2 linked regions of the Dinoroseobacter shibae DFL 12 = DSM 16493 genome follow. The protein of the gene in region 2 interacts with the protein of the main gene of each other region in a pairwise test. Links are inferred from orthologs where the notes say so. Each region holds a gene or a part of one and is shown on either strand. Other genes may lie near its edges.

Region 1 (4,714 bases), 880 kb from region 2 along the record:
CAGTAGGCCCAGCACCAGCCTGCGCAGATCAAGCATACGCCGCAGCGGCGAAAGGGTCGCCGGGGCCGGGTCGGTCCCGGCTTCGGTCCCGAGGTCGGTGATCAGCCGGATCTTCGGCAAGAAGCCCGCGCGCCCGCGATCGCTCAGCACCTCTTGCAGCCGTCGCTGCATTCGTCCCGTGTTGACAAGGATTTCCACCTGAGCAAGGGCATGGGGTGGCTGCGACCCGAGCCGTTCGAGCAGTCCGGCCACAGTCTCTGCCGGGAAATCGAGTCCGATGGGTACACCGAACACACGGGGGCTGTCCTGGGCGGGGAAAAGTTGGATCATGTGTTTGTCTTCAACAGGATTTCGGCGGTCTCGATGCCCATGGGCGTGCCGACATCCGCCCAGTGACCGGAATAAACCGCACCGTACAAGCGGCCCTCCACGGCGTACTTGTCCCAGAGCAGGTTGAGGGAGAATGCCTTTTGCTTGATGTCAGACAGACCTGCGGGATCGATGATTTGCGCGCCGGAATAAACCCAAGGTCCTCCACGGCTCAGGCGCCCTTCGGGGCCGAGGGCAAAATTGCCTGGCCCGGTATAGCCGTGGGCGCGGGCGCGTGGCAGCAGCAGCAGAAGCGCGGCCATATCTTGCGGGCGCCAGGCGGCACTGAGCTGCCTTAGCGCACTGTGGTCGGTCCAGACCGCGTCGGAATTCAGGGTGAAGACCGGGCCTTCGCCGAGGAGGGGCAATGCCTTGCGCAGTCCGCCGCCGGTTTCAAGTAGCGCGGTACGCTCGTCACTGATGCGGATACCCGGGCGGTCGGCGAGATGGGCTGCGATCTGGTCGCCCAGATGGTGAATGTTCACTACCTTGCGGGGGATTTCTGCCGCCTCGGCGAGCGCGAGGGCGTGGTCGAGCAAGGGCTTTCCTGAGACTTCGATCAGTGGTTTGGGCCGCTTATCGGTCAGGGGCGCCATTCGGGTGCCGCGCCCGGCGGCGAACACCATCACAGCGCTGGGCATGAACCCGCCCGTGCCTTGAGATCGTCCAAATGGGCTGTGGATGGCTCGGGCAAAATCGCGTGGGTCGTATCCGCGAGCCTGCGCAGGGCCGGGTGGTCGAGGTTACCCTGCAACTGCCCCCAGACGCGGGGGATCAGGTCCACGTATCGCGGCTTGTCGAAATGCAGCGACAGCCGCGCGAACACGCCGAGGATGCGCAAGGCGCGCTGGGCGCCCAGAACCGCGAAGGCCTGTGTGAACGCGGCGCGATCCGCGGCGAACCAGGACCAGCAATCCGCGCTCAGCCGGGCCACCAGATCGGGATCGAGGTCACGGCGTGCGTCTTGGAGAAGGGAGGCCGCGTCATAGACAGGGTGGCCGAGGCCCGCGTCCTGGAAATCCAGAAGCCCCACGCGACGCAGGCCGGTCTCTTCCGGGCACCAGATCAGGTTTTCGGCATGATAGTCGCGCAGCACAGGCACGTGGCGTGACCAGTCCAGCGTCGCGAGCGCCTCTTCCATTACCTTACGAAGCCTGACTGCGGCGTCAGGATCGCCCGCATACCAGGTTGCAGCGAGGCCCGCCGCCTGCGCCATCTCGGCCCGCCCATAGCCCGGAAGCTCGGGGGCGGGGTGGTCGTGGAGTGTTTTCAGGGCTCGTAATGCCTCGGTATAACAGAGGTGTTGCAGGTCTGGATCGCGCTCGAATTCCCTTGCAAAGAGCCTGTCCCCGAGATCCTCCAGCAAGAGAAATCCCATGGAGCGATCTTCGCCTAGGATAGCGGGCGGGTGCAGGCCGATAACCGACAGGTGCCGGGCGATCCGCAGGAACGGATCTGTGCTTTCACCGTGGTCCGGTGGCGCATTCATCAGAACCGCGCGTTTGCCGTGTGTCTCCACCCGGTCATAACTGCGCAGAGACGCATCGCCCGCCAGTGGCGTCACCGTTGCCTGCGCCCAGCCGATCTGCGCTAGGAAGCGGTCCTTTTCCGCCTGCCGCCTCATGCGGCCAGATCCAGGCAGGGGTTGATGCGACGTGACCATTCTGCTCCGAAGGCGGTGAGGGTCATGTCGCGTTGCAACGGGGTCGCATCCGGGATGCGCAGGTCGATCACCAGCGCATTCGGCGGTATCTCGTCGCCCAATCGATCCGGCCACTCAATGAGAGTGATTGCATCACGGAAAGCTTCTTCCAGCCCGAGCGCTACGACCTCTTCGGGGTCCGTGAGGCGGTAGAGGTCACAATGCCACAGGTCCACGTTCCCAAGGGCATAGGTCTGCACAAGCGTGAACGTGGGAGAGGGTACGTCCTCCATAACACCGATAGCGGCAAGGCGTGTCTGGATGATGGCGCGGCTAAGCACAGTTTTGCCGGCGCCGATCTCCCCGACAAGCAGAAGTGCATCGCCCGGTTGCAAGACCGGCGCGAGACAGGCTCCGAAGGCGCGCAGACTGTCTTCGCTGGTCAGGGTCAGTCGGGCGAGGGCTTCGGGTTCCATGGCTCCGTTGTACCGGATGATGCAAGGCTCGCAAGCCTTTGCGCCGCAGGGCCCGGGGGTCACGCGGTTTGGGCGATCTCGGTCTTGGCGGGCTGGAACTCCGGCACGGCTTCGAGGGTCTTGAACCCTACCAGGGTCATGCCCTGGGCGAGCGGCGCCACCCGGCAGCGCAGGATCGTGCCGCCATCTTGAAGACGGGCGTAATCTTCCCAATCGGCGCGGCCCTGGCTTGTGGTGGCGAAGTCGCGAATGTCACCCCAGATCGGGTTGGGTTGGCACGATTGCTGCCAATGGCGCGTGGCATCCACGATACTTACCGGCATCAGTCCGTCATTCTCGGAGACATCCCAAAGCTCGGAATAGGCCTTGTTTGACAGCACAAGCGTGCCGTTTTCCGAGAACACCGCGATTGCCTCTTCCAGCGTGTCGAGCGCGGTCTGCCCCAGCTCGATCTCGGAACGGAATCGCCGTGTGAGGGAGACTTCCGAGGAAATATCCTCGAAGGTCAGGGCGATTCCGCCGTCGTGATGGGGGCGGCCGAGAATGCGGTAGTTCTGACCCGTGGGCAACGCCCAGGTTTCCTCGAACGTGCCGGAAGAGGCGGCCTTTTCCAGCCCGGTAAGCCGGTTGCGCCATTCCTTGTAGTCCTTCGGTTCGGGCAGCATGTTCTTGTCGCGCAGCCGGTCGAGCACTTCGGACAGTCCCGGCCGCGCGCTGAGCCATTCGGGCTCAAGGGTGGTCAGGTCGGTAAGTGCCGGGTTGAACAGCACCAGCTGGCGCCGTTTGTCGAAGATTGCGAGCCCCACCTGCAGATGGGCAAAGGTGCTGGTCAGGGTCTGGACGAAGTTGCGGAGTGAAACCTCGGCCTTCACGGTCATGTCGATCGGCGTGGCAGAATAGAGAATTTCGTCCTGAACGCGGAAGCCCTGCACCTCGAACCAGCGCTTCTCGCCATCCTCCATGTCGATGGAGATTCGGCGGTGTCCAGGGGTGTCCGGATGGGCGAGGGATTTCTGTTTGAACAGGTGGGGCATGGGCCAGCGCCCCGCGCGGTCCGGATGGAGCTTCTCGGTCAGGTCGATATAGGGTTTGTTGGCCCAGGTCAGGGCGCCATCGTTGTCCTGCCGCCAAAGGATCAGGGGAATGTGTTCGACCGTGGCGCGCAGCTGCGCGAGTTCTCGGCGCTGGGCTGTGATCTGGTCTGCGCTTGGCCCGTCGAGATCGGTCCGGACGGGCAGTGTAGGACCGGGCCCTTGGGCAAAGTCCCGGTTTGAAAGTGTGTTGAGCGCATACAGCGCCAGTGCCGCGGTCAGAAACGCAACCGCGAGAAGCGTCGCCAAGAGCGTGAAGTCCATGCCAGCCATTGCACAATCTGCTTATGTTTTTTCTCAAATTGGCCGGGAAAGGTTAATACCCGCTTAAACCTGGATGGGTTGGTTCAATCCGAGTGGCTGGCTTTCTTCGAGATCGGGCAGGGCGATCTGCTCCCGTGGCCAGATGGCCTCGACAATCGCGCCCCCGCGGACCGGACGTTCTTCGCGGGGCAGGAACGGGTCGGAGCCATTGGCGAAGCTGAGCTCGGCCCCGGTGCGTTCCAGCAGCGTCTTGGCGATGAACAGGCCCAGGCCCATGCCCTCGTATCCCGGACGTCGGCTGTCGGTTTGGGTTTTGCGCTTGCGCACGAACGGGTCACCTATTCGACCCAGCAAATGGGTGGGATAGCCTTCGCCATCGTCGATAATCCGTACAAGGATCACGTCGTCGGTCCAGTGAAGATCGATCCAGACATTGGCCTCGGCGAAATCCACGGCGTTCTGAACGAGGTTGCGGATACCGTGGATGATCTCAGGCTGGCGCTGGATGATGGGTTGCTGGTTGCTGCCGCCGGGGGCAGGGGAGATGTCGAAATGCAGGGTCTTGCCGCGTTGGGCGTGGGGGTCGGCGGCCTCCCGTACGACGGCGGCCAGCGGTGCGGTTTTAAGATGCAGGTCATCCTTTCCCGCCCGTCCCATGGACCGCAGGATGTCACGGCATCGATCTGCCTGATCGCGGATCAGCTCCGCGTCTTCGCGCAGGATCGGGTCTTCGAGTTCTTCGGCAAGCTCCTGGCTGACGAGTTTGATCGTGGCCAGTGGGGTTCCGAGCTCATGGGCGGCGGCGGCCACCACACCGCCGAGATCGGTCAGCTTCTGTTCCCGCGCCAGTGCCATCTGGGTAGCGAGCAGCG
Region 2 (4,673 bases):
GAATCCGCCCATCCGCAACTCGCCGAAGAGGCGTTGGTACTCGATCTTGGGGCATCTGTCCTGGATGACCTCGATCCCGGCGGCGCGGGCCTTGGCGGCGGCTTCCGGGTGGGTCACACCGATCTGCATCCAGATCACCTTCAGCCCCGGCAGCGCCTCCAGTGCCGCGTCCACCACCTCCGGCACGGCTTCGGAGCGGCGGAAGATGTCGAGCATGTCCACGGGCTCGGGAATATCCGCAAGAGAGGCGCGCACGGTCTGGCCGAAGAGGGTCTTGCCCGCGTGGCCGGGGTTCACGGGAATGACGGTCTTGCCCTTTAACGACAGGTAGCGTGCGACGTAGTAGGAGGGCCGCACGGTGTTCATCGATACGCCGACGCAGGCCACGGTGCGGGTCCGGGTCAGGATGCGGCGGAAATCGTCGTCGCTCGGCGGTGTTATGGGGTCGTGGATCATGGTGCGAGCCTAGCGTCATGCGGGCCGCGCGGGAAGTCGGGATCCTGCGCGGGCGCAGGTTGGCCATGCGCGTTTCGCCAAAAAAAACGCCCGTGCCGAGAGGGCCGGGCGTAAAGTAACGGAACGAGGGACAGTGAATGAAGCGCGGGAGTTCCGAGCCCGCCTTCCTCAGGAATACGTAGGAACGCGTTGTCGGATTGAAAGGTATTCTTCACGATTCTGTGATGAGGCCTGTGTCCTGAGCGCCATCGGCCGCTCTTGGGTGCGCGATCAGGCGAGAACCTGCGGCCAGTTGGCGTTTCCGCGGGCGATATTGCCGGGAATGTCCCTTTCCCAGCGGCGCTGCACGCGTCTGGAGAAGTTCATGTAGAGCTTGCCATCGACGATGCGCCAGGCTTCCGGGATGGTGGAGGCGGTATAGCCCTCGGCCACAGCCCAGGCGCAGTAGCCGCCAAATTGCGGGGCGTAGGCCACAGGGTCGGCGGCGAAGGCTGCGCGATGCGCGTCGGACGCAAAGCGCCAGGTCACGCCGTTCCAGTCATGGGTGAAGGCGTCGCTTCCTTCGGTGGGTTCGCCCAGGGTGAAGTAGGCCACCGGGTCATAGCCGCGGATGGCAGCACCGCGGTCCGAGAATACCGGCGGTTCAGCGGCCAGGGCAGGGGCCGCAAGGGGGGCTGTGGCGAGCGCGGTGGCGGTGCCGATCAGGAACTGGCGTTTGGTGAGCATGGGGCGATCCTTCCGAGGTTATGACGCCGAGGTGGCCTCGGGTGATCGCCTGCGCAACCCGTCTGACTTCCATGTGAAACGGCGCGGCGCCCCCGTGAGAATTGTTTCAGTCGAAAATGTCTTCGATCACATCCACGGCTTCGGAAAGGGCACGCTTCCACAGGGGCTTCTTGCGTTTCTTGCGCCGACGCGGGTCCGGACCCATGCGGGCGGACTGCGGGCGCGCGCCGTGTTCCGGGCCGTGCACGCCGGGGATATAGCCCGTGGCCTTCTTGCGCTTGGCAGGCTTGGTCCCGCTGGGCGCTTTGAGCCATTTCATCTCGTGCAGGGGCGCGCCGCAGGAGCCGCAGGCCAGCTCATGCCCGTCCCGCGCGGACGGCACCAGCATGGTCCGGGCGCTGCAATAGGAACAGGTGGCTAGTTTCGTATGCTCGGGCATCTGGATCTCCTTGACCCCTAGATAGGGGCCGGGCGGGCGCGTGTCATCCCTCGCCCCGGCAAGCATAAAGTGCGACCGCCGCCGCGTTCGAGACATTGAGCGATCCGAAGTCGCGGGCGAAGGGAATTTTCACCAGCCGGTTGCAGGTTTCCTTAGTCTTGTCCCGCAGGCCCGGTCCCTCGGCACCCAACACCAGGGCGATGGGACGGTCTGTGAGGTCGCGCAGGGCCGTGCCGATGGTGTCCTCGGCGGTGCCATCGAGCCCTAGGAGCACGAAGCCCATGGCGCGCAGCTCTTCCATGGTCTCGGCCAGGTTGCGCACCCGCAAATAGGGTTGGCGTTCGAGCGCGCCGGAGGCGGTCTTGGCCAGCGCGCCGGTTTCGGGTGCGGCGGACCGGGCGGTGGAGATCACGGCCGCGGCCCCGAACACCTCCGCCGAGCGCAGGATCGCGCCCACATTGTGGGGATCGGTCACCCGGTCCAGCAGCACCACCAGCGGCGGGCGGTCCGCCGGGCCGGTGAGGACCGTCTCGGCCAGCGGACCCCAGGCGAGCGGCTTGACCTCCAGCGCGGCGCCCTGGTGGACCGAGCCGGGGTCGAGCGGCGCGGGAAACCGGCGCGGGTCGGCAATCTCCGGTGCGATCCCGGCCCCGGCGATGGCCTCGGCCAGCTTGTCGGCGGCGTTGCGCGTCACCACCAGCCGCAGTTTCGTGCGCGCGGGGTTTTCCAGCGCATCGCGCACCGCGTGCAGGCCAAAGAGCCAGACGGTCTGGGCCGCCGCCGCCCGTTTGGCGCGTTCCTTGTCGATCACCCAGGTCGGTTTCTTGCCAGCCATTGCCTGTCATCACACGCGGTTTCGAAGCGTCGGGCATAGAGGACCGCCCCGCACGGGTCAACGGGGCGGTTTTTGCCGTTGACGCCCCCGGCACAAGGGCTTAAGCAGCGCGCCAGTTGGGCGACAGGCCGCAAGGTGTGGCAGGGGACTGTAACTCCCTCGCGGAGACGCACGCCTGGTTCGATTCCAGGGTCGCCCACCACTTCTCTCTTCCAGACCATTCCAGAGAACCTGCCCGGGTTGGGGCGGGGACGGGGCCGTTCATCCGGCTCGCGAGACGCCGTGTTCGGGCGTTTGACCTGAGTGCCCGGCTGGTGCTAGGTGCATTGTATCCTTTCGGATACAAGAGGCTCTTCTTGAAAGAATCGTCGAAATCCAGCGGCGAGGCCGCTTATGGCGCGCTGCTCGATGCCATTCACTCCGGCGAGTTCCGCCCGGGGGACAGGTTGCGCGAGGAATCCGTGGCCGAGCGATTGCGCCTGTCGCGCACGCCGGTGCGAGAGGCCCTGCGGCGGCTGGAGGCCGAGGGGGTGGTGGAGCATCGGCCACGGGTGGGCGCGGTCATTCGCAAGCTCTCCCAGCGTGAGATCGTGGAGCTTTACGAGATGCGCGTCGTCCTGGAGCGCACGGCCGCGGCCATGGCGGCCAAGCACGGTGCGGAAGCGGAGTTCGACGCGCTATCAGACCTCAATGAGGCGATCAGGGCCGAGCGGACGCACCCGGCCAGGGCAGCGGAGATCAATCAGCGGTTTCATCTCGGGCTCTATCATGCGGGCCGCAATCGGTTCCTGATGGATGCGGCGCGGGCGCTCAACAACTCGTTGATCCTGCTGGGGCCGACCACCTTCACCGACCAGGCCCGGATCGACCAGGTCACCGCCCAGCATACCGATATCGTCGCGGCCCTGCGGGCGCGCGATTCGGACGCGGCCAGCGCCGCGGCGGAGACACATTTGCAGACCTCCCTGCGGCACCGATTGCGGGCGTGGGACGCATGATCGGCATTTTCACCGCCTTCGCGGTCGCGCTTGCGGGCGTCGGGCTGTTTCAATGGCTGGACCTGCCGCTGCCCTGGCTTCTGGGGCCGATCTTCGCCTGTCTGACGGCGGCGATGCTGGGCGTGCCCATGCGCAGCCTCAAGCCGATCAACGAGGCGACGCGCATGGTCCTTGGCGTGGCGGTCGGGGCCACGCTGACGCCGCCGGTCCTGGCGACCTTTCCCGCCATGTGGCCGACCCTGATGCTGGTTCCGGTGATGGTTGTTGCGATCGGACTGGTGGGGGTACCTTATTTCCGCAGGCTGTGGGGGTATGATCCGGCCACGGCCTATTACTCGGCCATGCCGGGCGGGTTGCAGGACATGCTCCTTTTCGGGGAGGAGGCGGGGGGCAATGTGCGGACCCTGTCTCTGATCCATGCGACGCGGGTGACGGTGATCGTCGTGGCATTGCCCTTTTTGCTCAAGGGGGTGTGGGGGGCGGATCTGGGCAATCCGCCGGGTGCGTCTCTCGGTGTCGTGCCGGTTCACGAGATGGGTTTGATGGGGCTGTGCGCGATTGTCGGCTGGTGGGGCGCGCGTCGGATCGGGCTGTTCGGCGCGGCCATCCTCGGGCCGATGATCGTGACCGGGGCTGCGGCCATGTCCGGACTTCTGGAGAACCGCCCGCCGGCGGAGGCGATATGGGCCGCGCAGTTCTTCATCGGCGTGACCATCGGCTGCAAATACGTGGGCATCACCTGGGGCGAGATCCGACGCGATCTTGCCGCGGGTCTGGGGTTTTGCGGGATCCTGATCGTGCTGACGCTGATCTTCGTCGAAGGCGTCTATCTCGCCGGTCTTGCGCCGGGAATGGAGACGCTGCTGGCCTTTGCACCGGGGGGGCAGGCGGAGTTGACGGTGCTGGCGCTGATCGTGGGCGCGGATGTGGCCTTCGTGGTGGCGCACCATATCCTGCGGATTTTCGTGGTGATCCTCGGCGCGCCCATCGTGGTGCGGATGCTTGGGGACAAGGACGCGCGCTAGGGTCGGGCTTAGGGGTCGGTCTTGAACAGGTCCGCCTTGAGGGCGGCCTCGACCAGTTCGGCGACGGTGCGGACGTCCATTTTCTCTAGGATGCGGGCGCGGTGATGGTCCACGGTGCGCGGGCTGATCCCCAGAGTGCGGGCCACGTCCTTGGAGGAATTGCGCGCCGGGTTCGTGGCGATGATCAGCGCGAT

What was found. The genes of interacting proteins can lie anywhere in the genome.
Region 1: the proteins of rlmB (region 2) and tsaE interact in binary tests that used the Escherichia coli proteins (3 or more experiments, as listed by UniProt). The link is inferred for Dinoroseobacter shibae DFL 12 = DSM 16493 from one-to-one orthologs.

The regions. Positions count from the first base shown.
Region 1 is NC_009952.1:3,612,807-3,617,520, reverse strand. What follows is about bases 739-3,606. They hold tsaE (tRNA (adenosine(37)-N6)-threonylcarbamoyltransferase complex ATPase subunit type 1 TsaE), read right to left. Parts: upstream 2,488-3,606; coding sequence 1,990-2,487; downstream 739-1,989. Other genes in these bases: DSHI_RS17385 (PAS-domain containing protein), read right to left, coding at 2,547-3,606; DSHI_RS17395 (aminoglycoside phosphotransferase family protein), read right to left, coding at 995-1,993; DSHI_RS17400 (nucleotidyltransferase family protein), read right to left, coding at 739-1,010. Also shown: double-strand break repair protein AddB, read right to left, coding at 1-330; more of DSHI_RS17400, read right to left, coding at 327-738; more of DSHI_RS17385, read right to left, coding at 3,607-3,851; sensor histidine kinase RegB, read right to left, coding at 3,906-4,714. UniProt on the Escherichia coli protein: Required for the formation of a threonylcarbamoyl group on adenosine at position 37 (t(6)A37) in tRNAs that read codons beginning with adenine.
Region 2 is NC_009952.1:2,736,524-2,741,196, reverse strand. What follows is about bases 561-3,387. They hold rlmB (23S rRNA (guanosine(2251)-2'-O)-methyltransferase RlmB), read right to left. Parts: upstream 2,457-3,387; coding sequence 1,665-2,456; downstream 561-1,664. Other genes in these bases: DSHI_RS13065 (GntR family transcriptional regulator), read left to right, coding at 2,813-3,387; DSHI_RS13075 (hypothetical protein), read right to left, coding at 1,289-1,621; DSHI_RS13080 (YHS domain-containing (seleno)protein), read right to left, coding at 727-1,182. Also shown: DSHI_RS13085 (CoA-binding protein), read right to left, coding at 1-456; more of DSHI_RS13065, read left to right, coding at 3,388-3,454; DSHI_RS13060 (AbrB family transcriptional regulator), read left to right, coding at 3,451-4,479; DSHI_RS13055 (response regulator transcription factor), read right to left, coding at 4,488-4,673. UniProt on the Escherichia coli protein: Specifically methylates the ribose of guanosine 2251 in 23S rRNA.